Linked DNA regions of Casimicrobium huifangae. The protein of the gene in region 1 interacts with the protein of each later gene in a pairwise test. Links are inferred from orthologs where the notes say so. Each region holds a gene or a part of one and is shown on either strand. Other genes may lie near its edges.

Region 1 (10,103 bases):
AAGGTGCCAGCACCGAGTTTTGTGTGGCGCGCTTCACGCCGACCGGCGCGTGGGACAGCACACTGGTGGGCCCCAATTTGTCCAGCAACGGCCGGTTCATCAAGAGCCGCACGGCTGGAGTGGATTACGGAAATTCGATTTTGCTCACGCCAGACAACAGCTTCTATGTTGTCGGCGGATGCAGCGATGACTTCTGCTTTGAAGGCTTCAATCACAACGGCACCAATAACGCGCTGGGAACGACCACCGCTATTGGTCCCAGCACTGACATGGTGTCGTCTGCACACTTTCAACCCGACGGCAAGGTGGTGGTCGTTGGCGAGTGTGACAACGCCTCGAGCGTCCGTGAGTTCTGCTTCCTGCGCAAAAACCCCAACATTCCCGGGCTCGACAACTCGTTCCGCGGCCCAGGTGCAGCGGGAAGTGGCAAGTTCAGCTTCGCTGTCTCCGCCGATGGCAGCAGCGCCTACGCCAGTGCCCTCGCACCGGATGGAAAAATCGTTGTGGTCGGCGGCTGCTATGTCGCCGCCGAGGCGCGAACCAAGCTCTGTCTGGCACGCCTTGATTCATACGGCGAGCTTGACGCGAGTTTTGACATCGCTGGCAGCGGCAACGGCAAATTCATCTTCGCGCCAAGTGGCGGAGTGAGCCTGGGCAGCGCAGTTGCGCTGGAGGCCGATGGCGGCATCATCGTTGCATCCGTTTGCTCGGCATCAACGGGCGCCAACTACGACTTTTGCGTGAACCGGTTTCAGGGCGATGCCTACACTGGCGCCCGCTGCACAATGGACATTGACGGCGATGGTGCAATATTGGCGACCACCGACGGCCTGCTGTTCTCGCGCGCGGCGATGGGCCTCACCGGCACGGCGGTCACCAACGGCATCACCTTCAGCCCAAGCGCAACGCGAGCGGATTGGGACAGCATTCGCGATTATCTGAACCTGCACTGCGGCATGCGCACCAACCGCTAACGCGCGCGCCGCGCGCAAAAAAGGCAAGCCTTGCGGGCTTGCCTTTTTCCTTTTGGCGTTGTCGTCTAGCCGCGGGCGGGTCCGTGGCCGCGCATCGCCTTGCGTGCTTCCTTCAGTTTGGCCATTTCGTCCGGGGTCAGCACTTGCGCAAGCTTGGCCTTGGTGCCGTCGCCGATGGCTTTCATCTGTGCGTGGGCGGCTTCGCGGGCGGCCGGATCGCCGCGCTTGCCTTTCATCGACTCGAACACGGTACGGCGCTGGTTCTGCGCGTCGGTCATGATGGCGGTCACCTGTGCCGCGCGGTTGGCATCGAGATTGAGAATCTTGACGATGCGCTCGCCCGGCTGATGCATGCCCATGCCGCCAGGGCCTGCGAATGCGGCGCCGGTAGCAAGCAATGCTGCTGCGATGAGGGTGGTCTTGAACAGTTTCATTGCGGTCTCTCTTTCGTTGGCGTGGTGACTTCCGTCACGCGGTTCTTGATGAAACGGAGCGCTGCCGGTCAGAGTAAGGGGGTTGGGTAGCGCTGATTGCCTTGGTGACTATTTGAACGCTCGACGACGGAAAAAAGCCGCGATTGGACCAGCTGGTTTGTAAGAAAGTGTGTTCGCGGACGATCACGCAGTTGCTGCTGGCAACAAAAAACCCCGGGCGCCGTGAAGCGGCCGGGGTTGGTGACTGGGTCGTGCGCGGTTAGCCGTGCTTGTGTTCGCCACCCTGCGGCTGCGGCCCGTGGCCACGATGCATGCGGTGCCCGGCGGTAGCGTCACGCAGCTTCTGCAGTTCATCGGCAGTGAGCACTGCGGTCAATTTGGTCTTGGTACTGTCGCGCAGGGCGATCATCTTGTCGCGGAAGGCCTGCTTGCTGGCGTCGTCATGGCCGGCGGTCTTGCGCGACTCCCACAGCGCTTGACGCTCCTTGCGTTCGTCGGCGAGGATGGCGTTGACCTTGTCGGCGCGGGCGGCGTCGAGGTTCAAAATTTTGGCGATGTCGACCGGCTGGCGCTGCATGCCCATGCCCTGGCCCATCGGCCCCATGCCCTTGTGCATGCCGTCGCCACCCATCGGGCCGTCGTGGGCGAGGCTGGCGCCGGCCGCGATGAGCGTGGATGCAATGAGGGCGGATTTCACGATCTTTTTCATGTCCTGATTCCTTGCTGAATGTGATGAGGAGGAAGAAACGCTCTTCAGCGCCTGACCGCTACATGGACTCGCGGCAGCGCAAAACAAGCGGTTTCATCGCCTTATCGTTTGTAACGATTTGTTCGGCTGCGGCTTCGTCAGCACAGGACGATAGTCAGCTTTTCAGCGGAGCTACGGCGGCATATGGCGTATGGGCAAGAAACGGCAATAGTCGACTATTGCCGTTTGAGGCCCTGAGCCCTTTTCAAATAGGGCTTTAGCGCAAAAGCTGCTGCAGTTGCGAGCCGCTGAGACGATGCTTGTGGCGTGGGTCGGGCGCGCGCCCGCCTTCGCGCACGACCAGCCGCATCGGCCAGTCGCCATCGACGATTTCGTACTGCGCCACGCCATCGCGACCGAGATGCGGCGTGAACTCGACGTCGAGGTCGATCAACGCGTACTCGACTTCTTTGGGGTTGTCGGGTGTCAGCTCGATGCGGATTTCGCTGCCGGCATGCGCCCAGCCCTCGGCCACCGGGCCAACCAGTGCCGGATTGAAGCGCTGCAAGGCCTGCATCGCCTCCAGCGCGTACTCGCGCTGCGCCCGCAGTTGGGCCACCCACTCCGCGCCGCCGTAAAGCGCTTGCCAAGTCTGGATTTCGGCGATGATTTCGGCGTCGGAGGGCTGTGGCGTGCCGTGTGCGGCGAGCCCGAGTTCGGCCGCTGCCTTGCGGCGCGCCAGCGCCCAGTCGGTCAGCTCGGATTCGACAATGATGCGGGCGGCCGTCGCCGCCAGCGTAGCGCGTTCGTGGGCCATAGGGATCGGGCAGGCGCCGCGTGGACGAGGCTTTGGCGCCTGTCAGAACAGCTGCTGCCGCACCTCTTCGTCCTGCTTGCTGCGACCGCCTTCGTTGCCGGTGAGCGGATCGACAAAGCGGCGCGGTGGGAACTCGGAGTAGAACCAGTCCGACACCGCACCAGTATCCACCAGCCCCTCGCCGTCGCCGCTGACCGTGGCGCTGACCACGCCGCCCGGCGGCTTGAGCGGGATTTCCGGCACGCCTTTCAGCGCCGTCTTCATGTAGTTGATCCAGATCGGCAGCGCAACGCCGCCACCGGTCTCGCGTTCGCCAAGCGACTTCGGCTGGTCGAAGCCAACCCAGGCGACGCCCACCAGCGACTGATTGAATCCGGCGAACCAGGCGTCCACGCTGTCGTTGGTGGTGCCCGTCTTGCCAGCCAGATCGCCACGGCCTAGCGCCATCGCCTTGGCGGCGGTGCCGGCGCGCACCACGTCGCGCAGCATGGTGGTCATGATGAAGGCGTTACGCGGGTCGATCGCCTGCTCGGCGTCCTTGCCCGCCACCACCGGCGATTCTTCGAAGATGACGGTGCCCTTCGGATCGACGATCTTCTTGATGAAGTAGGGCTTGACGCGGTAGCCACCGTTGGCGAACACCGAGTACGCGGCGGCCATCTGCATTGGATTGGTCTGGCCTGCGCCAAGCGCGAGCGTCAGATAGGCCGGGTGTTGCTTCGGGTCAAAGCCGAACTTGGTGATGTAGTCCTGGGCGTAGCTCGGCCCGATCGAGCGCAGCACACGGATGGAGACCATGTTCTTCGATTTCGCCAGTGCGGTACGCACCCGCATCGGGCCTTCGAATTTGCCGTCGTAGTTTTTTGGCTCCCAATCCTCGCCGCCAGTCTGCGCGGCCGGGAAGAACAAAGGCGCGTCGTTGATGACGGTAGTCGAGGTAATGCCCTTCTCCAGCGCCGCCGAATAGATGAACGGCTTGAACGAGGAACCGGGTTGCCGGCTCGCCTGAGTGACGTGGTTGTACTGGTTTTTACCGAAATCGAAGCCGCCGACCAGGCTGCGCACGGCGCCGTCGTTCGGATCCAGTGCCACCAGTGCCGCTTCCACCTGTGGCAGTTGCGTCAGGCGCGGGGCGCCCTTTTCATCCTGCGTCATGCGCAGCACGGCGCCGCGGCGCAGGCGCTCGCCGGACGAGGCGTTTTCGGCCAGCGCATTGCGCACGAAGCGGATCGCCTCGCCTTCCAGGGTGTAGGTTTCGCCTTCGCCACGGGTGATGATCACACGCTTCGGACTGGCTTCGAGCACGACGGCGGTCAGCAGGTCATCGGCGTCGGGAAACTGCGAGAACGCGGTTTCGATTGCTTCGGCGAGGGCTTCCTTTGACTCTTTCGTCTCCTTGCCGTCTTTCGGCGGCGCCGGCAGTTCGACGTAACCTTCGGGGCCGCGGAACGCCTGCCGCCGCTCGTAGTCCAGGACGCCACGGCGAAGCGCCTGGTAGGCCGCCTCCTGATCGCGTGCCTTGATGGTGGTGGTGACCGAAAGCCCGCGTGTATAGGCGGTTTCCCCCACCAGATCGAACACGAACTGGCGAACCATCTCGTTCAGGTACTCGGAATGGACGGTAGGCCCAGTGTCAGTCTTGAGCGTCGGCGGGGCCGCGAGCGCCGCCTTGTAGTTGGCGTCGTTCAGATAGTCCAGCTCGTGCATCCGGCGCAGCACGTATTGCTGACGCAGGGCAGCCCGCTTCGGGTTGACGAAAGGATTGAACGACGATGGGGCCTTGGGCAGCCCGGCCAGCATGGCAGCTTCAGCGACGGTGACTTTTTCCAGCGGCTTGCCGTAATACGCCTTGGCAGCCGCGGCGAAACCATACGCCCGCTGCCCCAGGTAGATCTGGTTGATGTACAGCTCAAGAATCTGATCTTTAGTCAGGTCGCGCTCAATTTTGAAAGTGAGCACTACCTCATTGGCTTTTCTCAGGTAACCGGCAACCCCGGAACGTTCCCGCGTGAGGAAGAAATTGCGGGCCACCTGCATGGTGATAGTGCCGGCGCCAGACCGTGGTCCGCCCATGGTGTTGGTGTAGGCAGCGCGCAGCGCGGCAAGCCAGTCAACGCCGGAGTGCTCGTAGAAATTGGCGTCTTCCGCAGCGAGGATTGCCTGGCGGACATGGACCGGCACCTCGGCCAGCTTGACGATGCTGCGCCGCTCCTCGCCGAACTCGGCCAGCACCGTGCCCTCCTCCGACAGCACGCGAAGCGGGAGCTTGGGCTGATAGTCGGTCAGGACGTCAAGCGACGGCAAGCGGGCGCTGATCAACGCCCAGACAAGGGTTCCGAGCACGCCGCCTACCAGCAGCAGCCCCCCCAATACGGAAGCAAGGTACACCACCCAACGCTTGAACATTGACGTCCCTTATTTCCCCCGGAGGCTGATTCTGGCTGATTATTCCCGCCATGCCGCGAGGTCGCCGCCGCAAGACTGCTGTTATGCCAATGTTGTTTTTTTCGCCGATTATAGGCTGCCAAATCCGGGGCACGGCTTGCCACGGCGCGAGCCTTATGCAACACTCCTCACTCAACTTAAAGTTTCAGGCGACAAAAGTGGCCTAAACTCTCAATGCAAAAAGATTTTTTGGCTCAGCTCCGGGGCGCATTTGGGGCAAAAAGTACCCCGCTCATCGGCGTTGACATCAGCAGCACCTCGGTGAAGCTGGTCGAGTTGGCGGGGACTCGGCAAAAACCCGAACTCAGTCGTTACACGATTGAGCCTCTGCCGCGAGATTCGGTCACCGACGGCAATATCGCCAATGTTGAGGCGGTCGGGGCGGCAATTGAGCGGGCGTTGCGCAAGCTCGGTTCGCGCACAAAGGGTGCTGCCGCGGCACTTCCGACCAGTATGGTGATCACCAAGCGCATTACGCTGCCAGCGACCGAGCGGGAAGACGATCTTGAGCAGGCGGTAGAAGGCGAGGCGAATCAGTACATTCCTTTCGCACTTGACGAAGTTAACCTCGACTACGCGGTTATCGGCCCGGTTGCCAACGATGACACCCAGGTTGAGGTGATGATCGCCGCCGCCCGCCGGGAAAAGGTGGAGGATCGCGTCGCTGCGCTGGAGTCCGCCGGCCTCAAACCTGCCGTAATGGACGTCGAGGCGATGGCGGTGATGAGCGCGTACGAACTGATGGCGGAGGCGCTGCCCGGCAAAGGGATCGACCAGAACATCGGGGTACTGGACGTTGGCGCCACCTCGACGCGGTTTTATGTTTTCCGCAATGACGAGCAGATTTTCATGCGCGAGAGCCCCTTTGGTGGCAATCAGCTGACGCAGGAAATCCAGCGGGCCTACAACATGACCAACGAAGAAGCCGAAGCAGCCAAGCGTTCCGGCAATCTTCCGGCAAACTACGACAACGATGTCCTGCGCCCCTATGTTGATACCTTGGCGATCGAAGCGGCGCGGGCTTTGCAGTTCTTCCTGACCTCCAGCGCGCAGGGCCAGCTTGACTACATGTTGCTGGCCGGTGGTTGCGCTTCGCTCCCTGGCCTCGCCGATGCAGTATCACGACGGACCAACGTGGTTGCCTCAGTTGCCAACCCCTTTTCAGAGATGGGCTTAAGTCCGGGTGTGAAGTCGCGTCAGCTGGCGGCTGATGCGCCAGCGCTGCTCGTTGCCTGCGGTCTCGCAATGCGGAGGTTTGACGCATGATTCGCATCAACCTGCTGCCGCACCGCGCGGCGAAACGCGCGCTGCGCAAGCGCGAATTCAATCTCATCCTGATTGGCACCGTGATCGGGGTTGCGGCCCTCTGGTATGTCGGCAAACTCTATCTCGATGAGCGCATCGCATCACAACAGCGCCGCAACGATCTGCTGGTTGCCGAGAACAAGAAGCTCACCGAGCAGATTGACGAAATCAAAAAACTGAAGGATCAGACCGCCGCGCTGCTGGCCCGCAAGCAGGTCGTCGAGACCCTGCAGGTCAACCGAAGCGCATCGGTAAAACTGCTTGACCAGTTGGTGCGCCAACTGCCGGATGGGGTGTACCTGAAAGCAGTCAAGCAGAACGGTCAAAAAATCAATCTGATCGGGCTTGCGCAGTCAAACGCACGGGTTTCCACATTAATGCGCAACCTTGAATCATCGCCTTACCTGCAAAACGCCGAGCTGGTGGAGATCAAGGCGGTGAACGACAAAAACCAGCAGCGCACCAACGAATTCAGCCTCAACATCAGCCTTAAGGGTATCGAGGCCCCCGCCAAGGCCGGCCCGACGCCTGCGACCGCCGCAACGCCAGCGGCGCCGAGTTCGCGCGAAAAGGTCATGCAGGCAATCACGAAATAGGGCGCAGCTATGACTTTAGACGAAATCCGACGCCTGAACCCGCGTGACATCGGGGTCTGGCCTCTCCCGGCAAAGATTGCAGCGGTCTTGCTGCTGATTCTGGTGTTGCTTGGCGCTGCTGCTTATTTCGGGTGGATGCCACAGTACGAGGAACTCGAGGGCAAACAAAACCAGGAACAAACGCTGCGTCAGGAATACACAGCAAAAAAAGCACAGGCGATCAATCTCGATCTTCACATCCAGCAGTTAAAAGAAGTTGAGCAGCAGTTTGGCGCCTTGTTGCGCCAGTTGCCCAGCAAGAGCGAGATGGACGCTTTGCTTTCCGACATCAACCAGGCGGGTCTGGGTCGCGGCTTGCAGTTTGAACTCTTCAAACCTAGCCAGGAGCGGCTACAGGACTTCTACGCCGAGCTGCCGGTCGATGTGCGTGTCACTGGCAATTACCACGACATTGGCGCGTTTGCCAGCGATGTTTCGCAGCTTTCGCGCATCGTTACGCTGAACGACATCGCGATTACGAACAAGGATCCGAAGGACATGGTGCTCACCATGGAGGCCGTGGCCAAGACCTTCCGCTACCTCGACGACGAGGAAGTCGCCGCCCAGCGCAAGGCCAAGGATGCGCAGAAGGCGCCGAAGAAATGAATGCTCGCTTGCTTACCGGGGGACTGTGCGCAGCGGTCATCCTGCTACTCGCCGGCTGCGGCGGTGGCGAAGACGATGACCTGCGAGCATGGATGAAAGATCAGGGGGCTGCATCACGCGGCAAGATTGAACCCATCCCTGCAATGCGTCCCTACGAAGCGTTTACCTACAACGCTTTCGACCAGGCGGATCCCTTCAAGCCGCGAAAGATTGAAACCGGAAAAGGGGCACGCGGACCCGACATGACCCGACGCAAGGAGGCCCTGGAAGCCTTCCCGCTGGAGACGTTGAAGATGGTTGGCACCCTGCAAAAGGGGCAAGCGATGATCGGCCTGATCAAGGCCAATGACAACCGGGTCTTCCAGGTGCGGCAAGGGAACTATGTCGGACAGAACTTCGGGGTAATCACCACCATCTCCGAGGGCGAGATCAATTTGAAAGAACTGTTTCAGGATGGCGCAGGTGACTGGGCCGAGCGTCAAACGAAGATCATGCTGCAAGAGCGGGAGCAAAAGAAATGAACGTCACTCAACTATTGCGTGCGTTTCGCAAAGGGAGCCGGGCGTCGTTCGTCATGGCATTGTGGGGTGCTTTCGCGCTAAGTACAGCGGCATCGGCACAGAACGTCATTGAGGATGTCGCGGTCGCCAAGGGCGCCGCTGGACGCACGACACTCACTTTCGCGCTGAAAACGCCGTTGGCGGCGGCGCCATCGGTCTTCGCAATCGCGACACCGCCCCGGCTTGTGCTCGACTTCGCAAATACGACGAGTGTTGGCAAGGCGACCAATGAAGTGACCGACTCGGTGCTGCGAAGCTACAACGTGGTGCAAGCTCAAGGGCGTACCCGCGTCGTGCTCAATCTTGTCAAGTCTCAATCGTATGAGGTGAAGTCGGAAGGCAACAAGTTTGCCGTCACTCTGTTTGACGCGCCGGGCACGGCCGTCACTGACTCAGCGCCAGAGACCGGGCGATTCACGGCGTCGACCAAGACCGAAGGTGCAACGTTCGCGTTGCGTGATGTCGACTTTCGCCGTGGTCAGGCTGGCGAAGGTCGGGTGATCGTCGACTTGTCGGATGCGAATTCTGGCATCGACATCAAACCGCAAGGCAAGGTATTGATCGTTGACTTCCTGCGCACCCAGGTGCCGCGCAATCTGGAGCGCAAACTGGACGTATCGGACTTCGGCACCCCTGTAGTGCTGGTCGATACATTCACTCAGGGCAACAACACCCGCATGGTTATTGAGCCCAAAGGCCTGTGGGAGCATTCGGCTTATCAGACGGACAACCGATTGATCATCGAGGTCAAGCCGATTGTCGAAGACCCGAACAAGCTGACACAGGGATCGCGGCCGGGTTACAAGGGGGAGAAGCTGTCACTGAATTTCCAGGACATCGCTGTGCGGTCGGTGTTGCAGGTAATCGGTGACTTTACCGGGCTCAACATCATCGTGTCGGACACAGTTACCGGCAATGTGACCTTGCGGTTGAAGGACGTACCTTGGGATCAGGCACTTGATCTGGTCATGCAGGCTCGTTCGCTGGACATGCGGAAGAACGGCAATGTAGTCTGGATCGCCCCCAAAGAAGAGTTGGCACTTAAGGAGAAGCAGGAACTGGAGGCGAAAGCTCAGGTTGCTGATATTGAGCCGTTGCGCACCGAGATTTTCCAGTTGAATTACCAGAAGGCTGATGATGTGCGCCGGATGTTGCTACCAGGTGCGGGAGGAGGGGGGCAAAGCGGCGCCTCCTCGGGTGGTAGTGGTGGAGGGGTACTCTCCAAACGAGGTAGCGCGACAATTGATGCGCGCACAAACATGGTCATAGTACAAGACACGCCAGCGAAGTTGGCAGAAGTACGTGCTCTCATCCAGAGGATTGACATCTCGGTCAAACAAGTATTGATTGAGGCTCGGGTCGTCATTGCGGATGACAAATTCAGCCGTCAGCTCGGGGCCCGCTTCGGCATCGGTGCCGGCGTGTACAACAATGGCCGCAACATTGGCATCACCGGCACCCCGATTGCGGACCCTAATCAGGCCAACGTACCTGGCACAGGCATAGCGACTGGCTTTTCGCCATCCAGCTACTACTGGCGCATCAAACCTGACACTCAGACCGGAGCTTTGACCGGGGAGTACATCAACTCCGTGCCCTACAACGTGAACCTGCCGGTTAGCAATCCAGCGGGCACCTT
Region 2 (9,991 bases), 4.1 Mb from region 1 along the record:
CGAAGCCTTCGGCGCGGCTCTTCTTGTACATGTCGAGCAGGTCGTCGTACTGTTCGGCACGATGGCCGAAGCGCACGCCTTCGTAACGCGACAGATTGCTCGAGGCCTCAGCCGGGGCCACGACATAGTACGCGGGCACCGAGTACTTGACGTTGGGCAGCGAGATTTCGACCGTCGTCGCGCCGAGCTTGCGGTAGACGTCGAGCGCGGCGTCCACGGCCTTGGCAATATCGGGTGCCACGCCTTCGCCGAAGAATTCCTTGGGCAGGCCGATGCGCAGGCCGGCGAGCGGCTTGGCGAGATCGCGACTGTAGTCCTCGCGCGGGCGGTCGAGCGAAGTCGCATCATGCGGATCAAAACCGGCCATCGCGTTGAGCAGCAGCGCGCAGTCTTCGGCGGTCTGGGCGAACGGGCCGGCCTGGTCAAGCGAGGACGCGAAGGCGATGATGCCGAAGCGCGAGCACACGCCGTAAGTCGGCTTGAGGCCCGTGAGATTGCAGAACATTGCCGGCTGCCGGATCGAGCCGCCGGTGTCGGTGCCGGTCGAGGCCGGGGCGAGGCCCGCCGCAACCGCCGCTGCCGACCCCCCCGACGAGCCACCCGGCACGCGCGACAGGTCCCAGGGGTTCTTGACAGTACCGAAGTACGAGGTCTCGTTGGACGAGCCCATCGCGAACTCGTCCATGTTGAGCTTGCCGAGCGTGACCATGCCGGCCGCAGCCATGTTGGCGACAACGGTCGAGGTGTAGGGCGCGACGAAGTTCTCCAGCATGCGCGAGCCGCAAGTGGTGCGCCAGCCGTCGATCAGGTAAATGTCCTTGTGCGCAATCGGCACGCCAAGCAGGGGCGCAGTATCCCCGGACGTACGACGGGCGTCGGCCACCTTTGCCTCGGCCAGCGTCTTCTCGCGGTCAAGGGTGATGTAGGCGTTGAGCGTCGGATTCAGTACATCGGCGCGGGCCAGGTAGTGTTCGGCGAGTTCGACGGCACTGACCTTCTTTTCATCGAGGGCTCGCTTGGTCTCGGCAACAGTGGCAAAGGTGTTCCAGCTCATTACTCGATCACCCTGGGTACGAGGTAATAGCCGTCTGCAGCAGCCGGCGCGTTCTTCTGAAACTTGTCGCGCTGATTCACTTCGGTGACGACGTCGTCGCGCAGGCGCAGCACCATGTCGAGCCCGTGCGACATCGGCTCAACGCCGTGCGTATTGACGGACTGCATCTCGTCGATCAGTTTGAAGATGCCGGTGAGCTTGGCCTGCACGTCGGCCACGTCGACGGGGGTCACGGCAATGCGCGCGAGATGCGCGATCCGCTCAATGTCCTGGGTGGTGAGACTCATGTCGGAGGAGTCGCCCCGGTCCGGAGGCGCCTGAAACCCGCTTGAATCGGGACGGCAGGCCGTTTGGCGCAGGGTCGAATATCTGTTTGTTTAAGTCTGGTAGGGTAACATATCGGGCTAAGCAATGTAGGCCCTACCGTCGCCGGAAAGGGCTTGCAGTCGATGTTTCCGGGGGATTTCGTTTACTGGCCTGAGTGCGATTCGCGCGTCAGGCCGAAATGCCTTGTGCCGCGCGCGACTGTGGTCGCGTCTGCTGCGCCTGGCCCAACAAGAGTGTCCGCAGACCCAAGTCATGTTCAAGTTTCTAAGCAGTTATCTTTCCACCGACATCGCCATTGATCTTGGCACAGCGAACACGCTGATTTACGTACGCGGCAAGGGCATCGTCCTCGATGAGCCCTCCGTTGTCGCGATCCGCCAGGAAGGCGGTCCCAACGGCAAGCGCGTTATTCAGGACGTCGGTCTCTCGGCCAAACAGATGCTGGGCCGCACGCCGGGCAACATCACGGCCATCCGCCCGATGAAAGACGGCGTGATCGCCGACTTCAACGTGACCGAGCAGATGCTGAAGCAGTTCATCCGCAAGGTGCTCGACAGCAAGATGTTCAGCCCGAGTCCGCGCATCATCATCTGCGTGCCCTGCGGCTCGACCCAGGTTGAACGTCGCGCGATCCGCGAGTCGGCGCTCGGTGCCGGCGCGTCCAAGGTGTTCCTGATTGAGGAGCCGATGGCGGCCGCGATCGGTGCCGACTTGCCAATCTCCGACGCGACCGGCTCGATGGTGGTAGACATCGGCGGCGGCACTACCGAGGTTGGCGTGATCTCGCTGGGCGGTATGGTTTACGCTGGTTCAGTACGCGTTGGCGGCGACAAGTTCGATGAAGCGATCATCAACTACATCCGCCGCAACTACGGCATGCTGATCGGCGAGACGACCGCCGAGACGATCAAGAAGACGATCGGCTCCGCGTTCCCCGGCAGCGAAGTGCGCGACATGGAGATCAAGGGCCGCAACCTCGCCGAAGGCATCCCGCGCGCGTTCACCGTGTCGTCCAACGAGATTCTCGAAGCCCTGACCGATCCGCTCAACGCGATCGTCAGCGCCGTCAAGCAGGCGCTTGAGCGCACGCCGCCTGAACTCGGTGCTGACATCGCCGAAAAGGGCATGGTGCTGACCGGCGGCGGCGCGCTGCTGCGCGACCTCGACCGTCTGCTGATGGAAGAAACCGGCCTGCCCGTGGTAGTGGCAGAAGACCCGCTCACCTGTGTGGTGCGCGGCTGTGGCAAGGCGCTCGAAAACATCGATCGCCTGTCTTCCATTTTCACCACCGACTGAGGTCTCTACGCGTGATGTTTGGCCACCCGCGCTTTGACAGAGCAAGCGTAGGTGGGCGACTCACGCCTGTTTTTCTGCAGGCAGTATGCAAGGCCGCGTAACCTCGTTGCCCTCCGAGCCGCCGCGCTTTTTCAAGCGCGGTCCGAGCCCGATCGCGCGGCTCACATTCTTCGGCGTAATTTCGCTTGCGTTGATGTTCATCGATGCACGTTTCAAGACGCTGGAAACGGTACGCATGGCCATTGCCACCGTCGTGTACCCGGTGCAACAGGCCGCGCTGATACCTGGGCAGATTGCCACGAGTATTGGAGAATTCTTCGACACCCGCGCCGAGTTGCGTGAGGAAAACACCCGGCTCAAGGCCGATCTGCTGCAGGCGTCGCTCGCACAGCAGGCCCACGTCGCCGCCAGGCAGGAGTCGGAGCGCCTGCAAAAGCTGCTGCTGATGTCACAGGCGGCGAACATCAAGGCACAGGCCAGTCGGGTCGTTTATCTCGGGCGCGACCCGTTTTCGCAGAAGGCATTCGTCGAACGGCAAGTCACCCAGACGTTCGAACCGGGCTCGGCAGTCGTTGATGAGCGGGGCCTTCTCGGGCAGTTGACCCGGGTTCATCCGCTGTTTGCTGAAATCACCCTGATCACCGAGAAGGATTTCGCGGTGCCGGTGAAGGTCGAGCGCACCGGCAACCGGGCCCTGCTGTACGGCCGTGGCCCCGGGCTCTCGCCCGAGCTCAGTTACGTTGCCAGCAATGTCGATGTCAAGGAGGGTGACATATTGCTCACCTCAAGCATCGACGGCCTCTATCCCGCCAACATTCGCGTCGCAACCATCGCCAGCGTGCAGCGCTCGGCGGAAAACCCGTTTGCCGTGATCAAGTGCACGCCAACCGCTGGTCTGCTCAGTGCTGACGCAGTGCTGGTCCTCGACAAACCGGCCGCACCACCGCCGCGCCCTGCCGCAGATGTCGCCAAAGAAGCGCCCAGCAAAAAACGCCGATGAGCTTCCTGCACCTGCCCGATTCTCCACTGTTCAAGATCGCCAAGCCGGAGGACATCCTGCTGGCGCCAAAGCCGTGGTTCGTCGCGCTGACGCTGGCGCTGGCCTTCACCGCCAACCTGCTGCCGTTATCCGGATTTGCGCTGGCAATGCGCCCCGACTTTTTCGCCCTGGTGCTGCTGTACTGGGCAATTCACCAGCCCCGCTGGATCGGGGTGGGCGTTGCCTGGGCTTGCGGCTTGCTGACCGATGTCGTAGAAGCCAATCTGTTTGGCCAGCATGCGCTGGCATATGCAATTCTTGGTTTTGCCGCTGGATATTTTCATCGCCGGGTATTGCGCTTCCCGCTCTGGCAGCAGGCGCTGCATGTGCTTGGGCTGCTGCTGATCGCGCAGGCTGTCGTGCTGGTGCTGCGCTTGATGAGCGGCGCGTCGCTGCCGAGTGCAGCACTGGTACTGGGCAGCTTCAGCAGCGCGCTGATCTGGCCAATCATTTCCGCATTGCTGCAGTGGCCGCAGCGTGTGCGCTCCCTGCTCGATTGAGACCAACAAGTCATGGCTGCCGAACTACGCAACTATGATCAGGAAGTCTTCTGGTACCAGCGCCGGCTGACACTGGCCGCAATCCTTGTGGTGCTGTGCTTCCTCGGATTGCTGGGCCGTTTCTTCTACCTGCAGGTGGTGCAGTATCGCCATTTCGCGACACTCGCCGAGGCCAATCGCATTGATGTGCAGCCCGAGGCGCCGAATCGCGGCATCATTACTGACCGCAATGGGCTGGTGCTGGCGTCCAACTATTCGGCCTATACGCTCGAACTCAACCCCCAGAAGATCGCCGACGTTGACGCGGCCATCGACGAGGTGGGCAAGATCGTTGAAATCTCGGCGCGCGACCGTCGCCGCTTCAAACGGCTCTACGAAGAATTCCGTACCAATGACAGTTTGCCGCTGAAGTCGCGGCTAAGTGATGAAGAGGTAGCGCGCGTCGCGGCCAACCGCTTCCGTCTGCCAGGCATTGAGATCAAGGCGCGGCTGTTCCGCCAATACCCGTTTGGCGAAGTTGCCTCGCACGTGATTGGCTACATCGGACGCATCAGTCAGGGTGAGAAAGAACGCATCGAGGCGGCCGGGCTGACCGCCAACTACAAGGGCTCCGACTACATCGGCAAGGTGGGCATCGAGCTTTCCTACGAGAAAGAACTGCACGGCACGGCCGGCGCCACTGAAGTCGAGGTGGATGCCTCACGGCGCGTGGTTCGCACGCTGTCGCGCAAGCCTTCGCTGACGGGCAACAATCTGCAGCTGTCACTCGACATCAGGCTGCAGAAGATTGCTGAGGATGCCTTTGGCAGCAAGCGCGGCGCCCTGGTCGCCATCGAGCCGGCAACGGGCGATGTGCTCGCCTTCGTCAGCAAGCCGGGTTACGACCCCAACCTGTTTGTCGATGGCATCGACCCGCAAAACTGGGAGGCACTCAACACCTCCGAGGACAAGCCTTTGCTCAACCGGCCCTTGCGCGGAGCGTACCCGCCCGGTTCGACCTACAAGCCGTTCATGGCGCTGATGGCGCAGGAGCTTGGCATACGGACAGCGCAACAGGCGATCAGCGACCCCGGCTTCTTCCGGCTTGGCGGCGGCTATTGGCGCGATGACAAGGTGGGTGGTCACGGCGCCGTTGATCTGGTGAAGTCGATCGCGGTGTCCTGCGATACCTACTACTACCAGGTCGCTGCCGAGGCCGACATCGACGAGTGGGCGAAATTCATGAAGCCCTTCGGTTTCGGCCAGAAGACCGGCATCGATATTGACGGCGAGTTGCCCGGCATCCTGCCAACGCGCGAATGGAAGGCGAAGCGCTTCCCGAAAGATCCGAAGCTGCACGTCGGCGATCAGGTTTCACTGGGCATCGGGCAGGGTTTCAATACCTTCACGCCGCTGCAGATGGCCTACGCCACCGCAATCCTTGCCAATCGCGGGGTGGCGTTCAAGCCGCATCTGGTGAAGCGGGTGCAGGACGCACGTACCGGCGAATCACGACTGACGCAGCCGGCCCCCTCCTACAGCATTCCACTCAAGGAGGCCCATGTCGACGCCGTTCTGCGCGGCCTCGCGGGTGTGGTGAAAGAGGGTACTGGTCGCACCGCGTTTCTGAATGCCAAATACACCAGCGGCGGCAAAACTGGCACAGCTCAGGTGTTTGGTCTGCGCGGCGGCGAATACAAAGCCTCCCAGATTGCGGAGCGACTGCGCGATCACGCCTGGTATATCGCGCTGGCACCGCTCGAAAAGCCGACAATCGCCCTGGTGGCTTTCGTTGAAAACGGCGGCTTTGGCGCGGAGGCAGCGGCGCCGATCGCGCGCAAGGTGATGGACGCCTACTTTGACGCATCGCTGCTGGAGGCGGCGCTGAAGCGCAACGTCGATCGCAGCGAACAAGTGGCGGCAGCCGCACAGGCAGCGGAAGTGAGGCGTGCACGATGATGCAGCAACTGTGGTCCAAGTTGACTGATCATCTGGACCCCTTTCTATTCGCCATCGTTACCGCCATCGCGGCACTCGGTCTGCTGGTGCTGTTCAGCGCTGCCAACGAGACGATGGGGCGGGTCATTTCGCAATCACAGAAGGTGGTGATCGCGGTGGCCATCATGATTGTGATTGCCAATCTATCGCCGCAATTCATCGCGCGTTTTGCGGTGCCGCTGTACACCATTGGCATCGTGCTGCTGTTGGGCGTTGCCGTTGGCGGCGAAGTGGTGAAGGGCGCCCGTCGCTGGTTGAAAATCCCCGGCGTCGGCAACATCCAGCCGTCGGAGATCATGAAGATTGCCTTGCCACTGATTCTCGCGTGGTACTTCGAGCGGCACGAAGGCAGCATGAACTGGCGCAACTTTGTGGTGGCCGCTTTGCTGGTAGCGCTGCCATTCGGTCTGGTGGTGCGTCAACCCGATCTGGGTACCGCGCTGCTGATCGGCGCATCCGGCTTTTTTGTGCTCTATCTGGCCGGTCTCGACTGGCGCATCATCGTCGGTGGCGCGCTGGTCGGTGGGCTCACGTTTTGGGGCGCGTGGGAGTTCAACTGGCTGCACGACTACCAGAAGGAACGTATCCTGACCGTGTTCAACCCCCAGCAGGACGCCCAGGACGCAGGTTGGCACACCACGCAGGCGGCGATCGCCATCGGCTCCGGCGGACTGCTCGGCAAGGGCTGGCTCAATGGCACGCAAACCCATCTGGAGTTTTTGCCGGAGAAGCACACCGACTTCATCTTCGCGGTGTATGGCGAAGAGTTCGGCCTGCTCGGCTGCGCGGTTCTGGTGTTGCTTTACCTGCTGATGATCGGCCGCTGCTTCCTGATCGCGGCCAACGCGTCCACCTTGTTCGGACGCCTGATGGCCGGCTCAATGACGCTGATGTTCTTCACCTATGCCTTCGTCAACATGGGCATGGTGACCGGCATGCTCCCCGTCGTCGGCGTACCATTGCCGTTCATGAGCTTCGGTGGCACGGCGCTGATGACATTGTTTATCGCAGTCGGTATCCTGATGAGTGTGCAAACCCATCGCAAGCTGGTGAATTCTTGACTCGCCATCGCGTCCTCATCGGCCTCGTCACTGGCGCGTTTGGCGCCGCCCTGTTGCTGGGACTGGGCGGCTGCGCCAGCAAGTCGCCTCCACGTGCCACCACTGGCGCCAGCAAACCGTCAACACCTTCCGGAACCCGACCGGGTGCCTACTACAAGGACGACGGCCCGGCAGCAAACCTGCCCGCAGACATTGACCGGATTCCCGATGCCGAACCGCGCGCGGAGCCCCTGCATCGCTTCGCCAATCGCCCCTACAACGTTTTCGGTGTTGACTACACGCCGCTGACAGCGCTGACTCCCCTTCGGCAACGCGGCGTTGCCTCGTGGTACGGCCGCAAGTTTCACGGGCAGAAGACCGCCATCGGCGAGGTCTACGACATGTTTGCGATGACCGCTGCGCATCCGACCGCGCCTTTGCCGAGCTACGCACGCGTCAGCAACCCGCGCAGCGGGCGCAGCGTGATCGTACGCATCAATGATCGCGGGCCGTTTCATCCGGGCCGTGTCGTTGATTTGTCCTACGCAGCGGCGCACCGCCTGGGTATCGCCCAGGGCGGCAGCGGCGAAGTTGACTTTGAGCTGTTGCTGCCGCCGTTTTCAGCGTCAGCGACATCAGCGGTGGCGATCAAGCCAGCCACTCCGGTCGAACCATCGCCGCCGTCAGAGCCCGCACCAATTGCAACCGGCCCAGCAGCCGCGGTGGCCGGTGAAGCTTTTTACGTGCAACTTGGCGCGTTTGGAAACTTTGCCAACGCTCAGGTGTTCCAACAGCGAATGAGCGCTGAACTCGCCACCACTCCCCGCGTACAGCAGATCGATGCGTTGTTCCGCGTCCGCCTCGGCCCCTTTGACAGCCGCGAAGCCGCTGTCATCGCACGTGACCGTGCGCAGGGCATACTCGCCACCTCTCTCCCCATCATCAGCGGCAGCGTCCGATGACATCAAGATTCGCCCGTCTCCTCGCGCTCGCTGCGCTTTTTGTCGCCAGCAACACGCACGCCCAATTGACCATCGACATCGTTGGCGTCGGTGCCCAGCAGATTCCCGTCGCCGTGGCCGGCTTCGCGGGCGCCGACCCCAACGCACAGCAAATGTCATCGGTCATTGAAGCCGATCTCGGCCGCAGCGGCCTGATCAAGACCGTCAACAGCAATGGCTTGCCGCGCAGCGCCGAGCTTGCCGCTGTACCGTTCGCCGATCTCAAGGCGCGAGGCGCGGACGCTGCTGTCATCGGGTCCGTGCAGCCGACCGGCAATGGCCAGTACAGCGTGAGCTTCCGGCTGGTTGATGTGCCCAAGCAGTCGCAGTTGACCGGCCTGGTGTTTGTGGTCGCCAGCAAGGATCTGCGTGCCACCGCCCACCGCATCGCCGATATCGTCTATGAGCAGTTGACCGGCGAGAAAGGCGTGTTCAGCACGCGGCTTGCCTATGTGTCGAAGTCGCCCGGCCGCTTTCAGTTGATCGTCTCCGACAGTGATGGCGCCAATTCGGTGGCCGTGGTCAATTCCACCGAGCCGATCATCTCGCCCGCGTGGTCGCCTGATGGCGGCCGGCTTGCCTATGTGTCGTTCGAAGGCCGCAAGCCGAGTGTTTACGTGCAAAACGTGGCCAATGGCGAACGCGCCCTGCTGGTACGCGCGTCCGGCAACCAGTCGGCACCGGCGTGGTCACCCGATGGTGGTCGTATCGTGTTCGCGTCGTCACAAGCCGGTGGTACCCAGCTCTTTCTTGCCAATGCCGACGGCAGCAACCTGCGCCGCCTGACCAACAGCGGCGCCATCGATACCGCGCCGAACTGGGCACCGGATGGCCGCATCTACTTCATGAGTGACCGCGGCGGCACACCGCAGATCTATCGCATGTCGCCGGATGGCGGCAATGCCGAGCGCGTAACCTTCGAAGGCAGCTACAACGCCAATCCGCGCGTCGCCGCCGATGGCAAGAGCATGGTCTTCGTGCGCCGCGACGGCGGTCGCGAGATGTTGGCCGTGCAGGATTTCGCCTCGCGCCAGGTGCAATTGCTGACCCAGGGGCCGGTGGACGAGTCACCCTCGTTCGCGCCCAACGGCAAGCTGATCGCCTACGCCTCGGTGTATAACGGCAGGGGTGTGCTGGCCACGGTGTCGGCCGACGGTCGCGTCAAGCAGCGTCTGGGCGCGAGCAACGCCGATGTGCGCGAGCCGGCCTGGGGGCCGCTGCCACGATGATGGCAGGCCCGCACAACAATTTTCCGCAGCAAGCAGTTCGGTTCACCACGAATTACCTCGCCATGCTGACTGATCGCGAAACGGCCAGCAAACAATGAAAGGGATGGCAATGAAACAACTCTGGAAACTGGTTCTCGCAATCGCCACCGCCAGCATGCTGGCCGCGTGCTCATCAACGCCGGAGCAGGCAACGCCGGTGGAAGACCGCAATGCGACAGCTGCAACGGGCGCCACGTCTGGGTCAAGCGGTACGTCCACCAGCGGCATGGGTAACCAGAGTGGGGCCAGCGGCAGCAACCTGCAGGGCAACAACATGAGCGGCAACCCGCTGAAAGACCCGCGCAGCCCGTTGTCACGCCGCGAAATCTTCTACGACTACGACAGCTTTGTGGTGAAGGACGAGTACAAACCGCTGCTGGAGGCCCACGCCGCTTATCTCAAGAGCAACCGCAACGCGCGCGTGACCGTCGAAGGCAACACCGACGAGCGCGGCAGCCGTGAATACAACCTCGCGCTCGGCCAGAAGCG

What was found.
Region 2: the proteins of FKL89_RS01135 (region 1) and mrdA interact in binary tests that used the Escherichia coli proteins (3 or more experiments, as listed by UniProt). The link is inferred for Casimicrobium huifangae from one-to-one orthologs.

Annotation. Positions count from the first base shown.
Region 1 is NZ_CP041352.1:241,363-251,465, reverse strand. Bases 2,638-5,658 are described here. They hold FKL89_RS01135 (penicillin-binding protein 1A), read right to left. Parts: upstream 5,320-5,658; coding sequence 2,956-5,319; downstream 2,638-2,955. Other genes in these bases: FKL89_RS01130 (pilus assembly protein PilM), read left to right, coding at 5,548-5,658; FKL89_RS01140 (hypothetical protein), read right to left, coding at 2,638-2,913. Outside these bases: FKL89_RS01155 (hypothetical protein), read left to right, coding at 1-974; FKL89_RS01150 (hypothetical protein), read right to left, coding at 1,040-1,408; FKL89_RS01145 (hypothetical protein), read right to left, coding at 1,668-2,117; more of FKL89_RS01140, read right to left, coding at 2,374-2,637; more of FKL89_RS01130, read left to right, coding at 5,659-6,624; FKL89_RS01125 (PilN domain-containing protein), read left to right, coding at 6,621-7,259; FKL89_RS01120 (type IV pilus inner membrane component PilO), read left to right, coding at 7,269-7,904; FKL89_RS01115 (pilus assembly protein PilP), read left to right, coding at 7,901-8,425; FKL89_RS01110 (type IV pilus secretin PilQ), read left to right, coding at 8,422-10,103. UniProt on the Escherichia coli protein: Cell wall formation. Synthesis of cross-linked peptidoglycan from the lipid intermediates.
Region 2 is NZ_CP041352.1:4,369,182-4,379,172, forward strand. The notes cover bases 3,783-6,691. They hold mrdA (penicillin-binding protein 2), read left to right. Parts: upstream 3,783-4,228; coding sequence 4,229-6,154; downstream 6,155-6,691. Other genes in these bases: mreD (rod shape-determining protein MreD), read left to right, coding at 3,783-4,216; rodA (rod shape-determining protein RodA), read left to right, coding at 6,151-6,691. In the rest of the region: Asp-tRNA(Asn)/Glu-tRNA(Gln) amidotransferase subunit GatA, read right to left, coding at 1-1,054; Asp-tRNA(Asn)/Glu-tRNA(Gln) amidotransferase subunit GatC, read right to left, coding at 1,054-1,341; FKL89_RS19740 (rod shape-determining protein), read left to right, coding at 1,634-2,677; rod shape-determining protein MreC, read left to right, coding at 2,763-3,677; more of mreD, read left to right, coding at 3,674-3,782; more of rodA, read left to right, coding at 6,692-7,254; FKL89_RS19765 (septal ring lytic transglycosylase RlpA family protein), read left to right, coding at 7,251-8,195; Tol-Pal system beta propeller repeat protein TolB, read left to right, coding at 8,192-9,463; peptidoglycan-associated lipoprotein Pal, read left to right, coding at 9,573-9,991. UniProt on the Escherichia coli protein: Catalyzes cross-linking of the peptidoglycan cell wall. Responsible for the determination of the rod shape of the cell. Is probably required for lateral peptidoglycan synthesis and maintenance of the correct diameter during lateral and centripetal growth.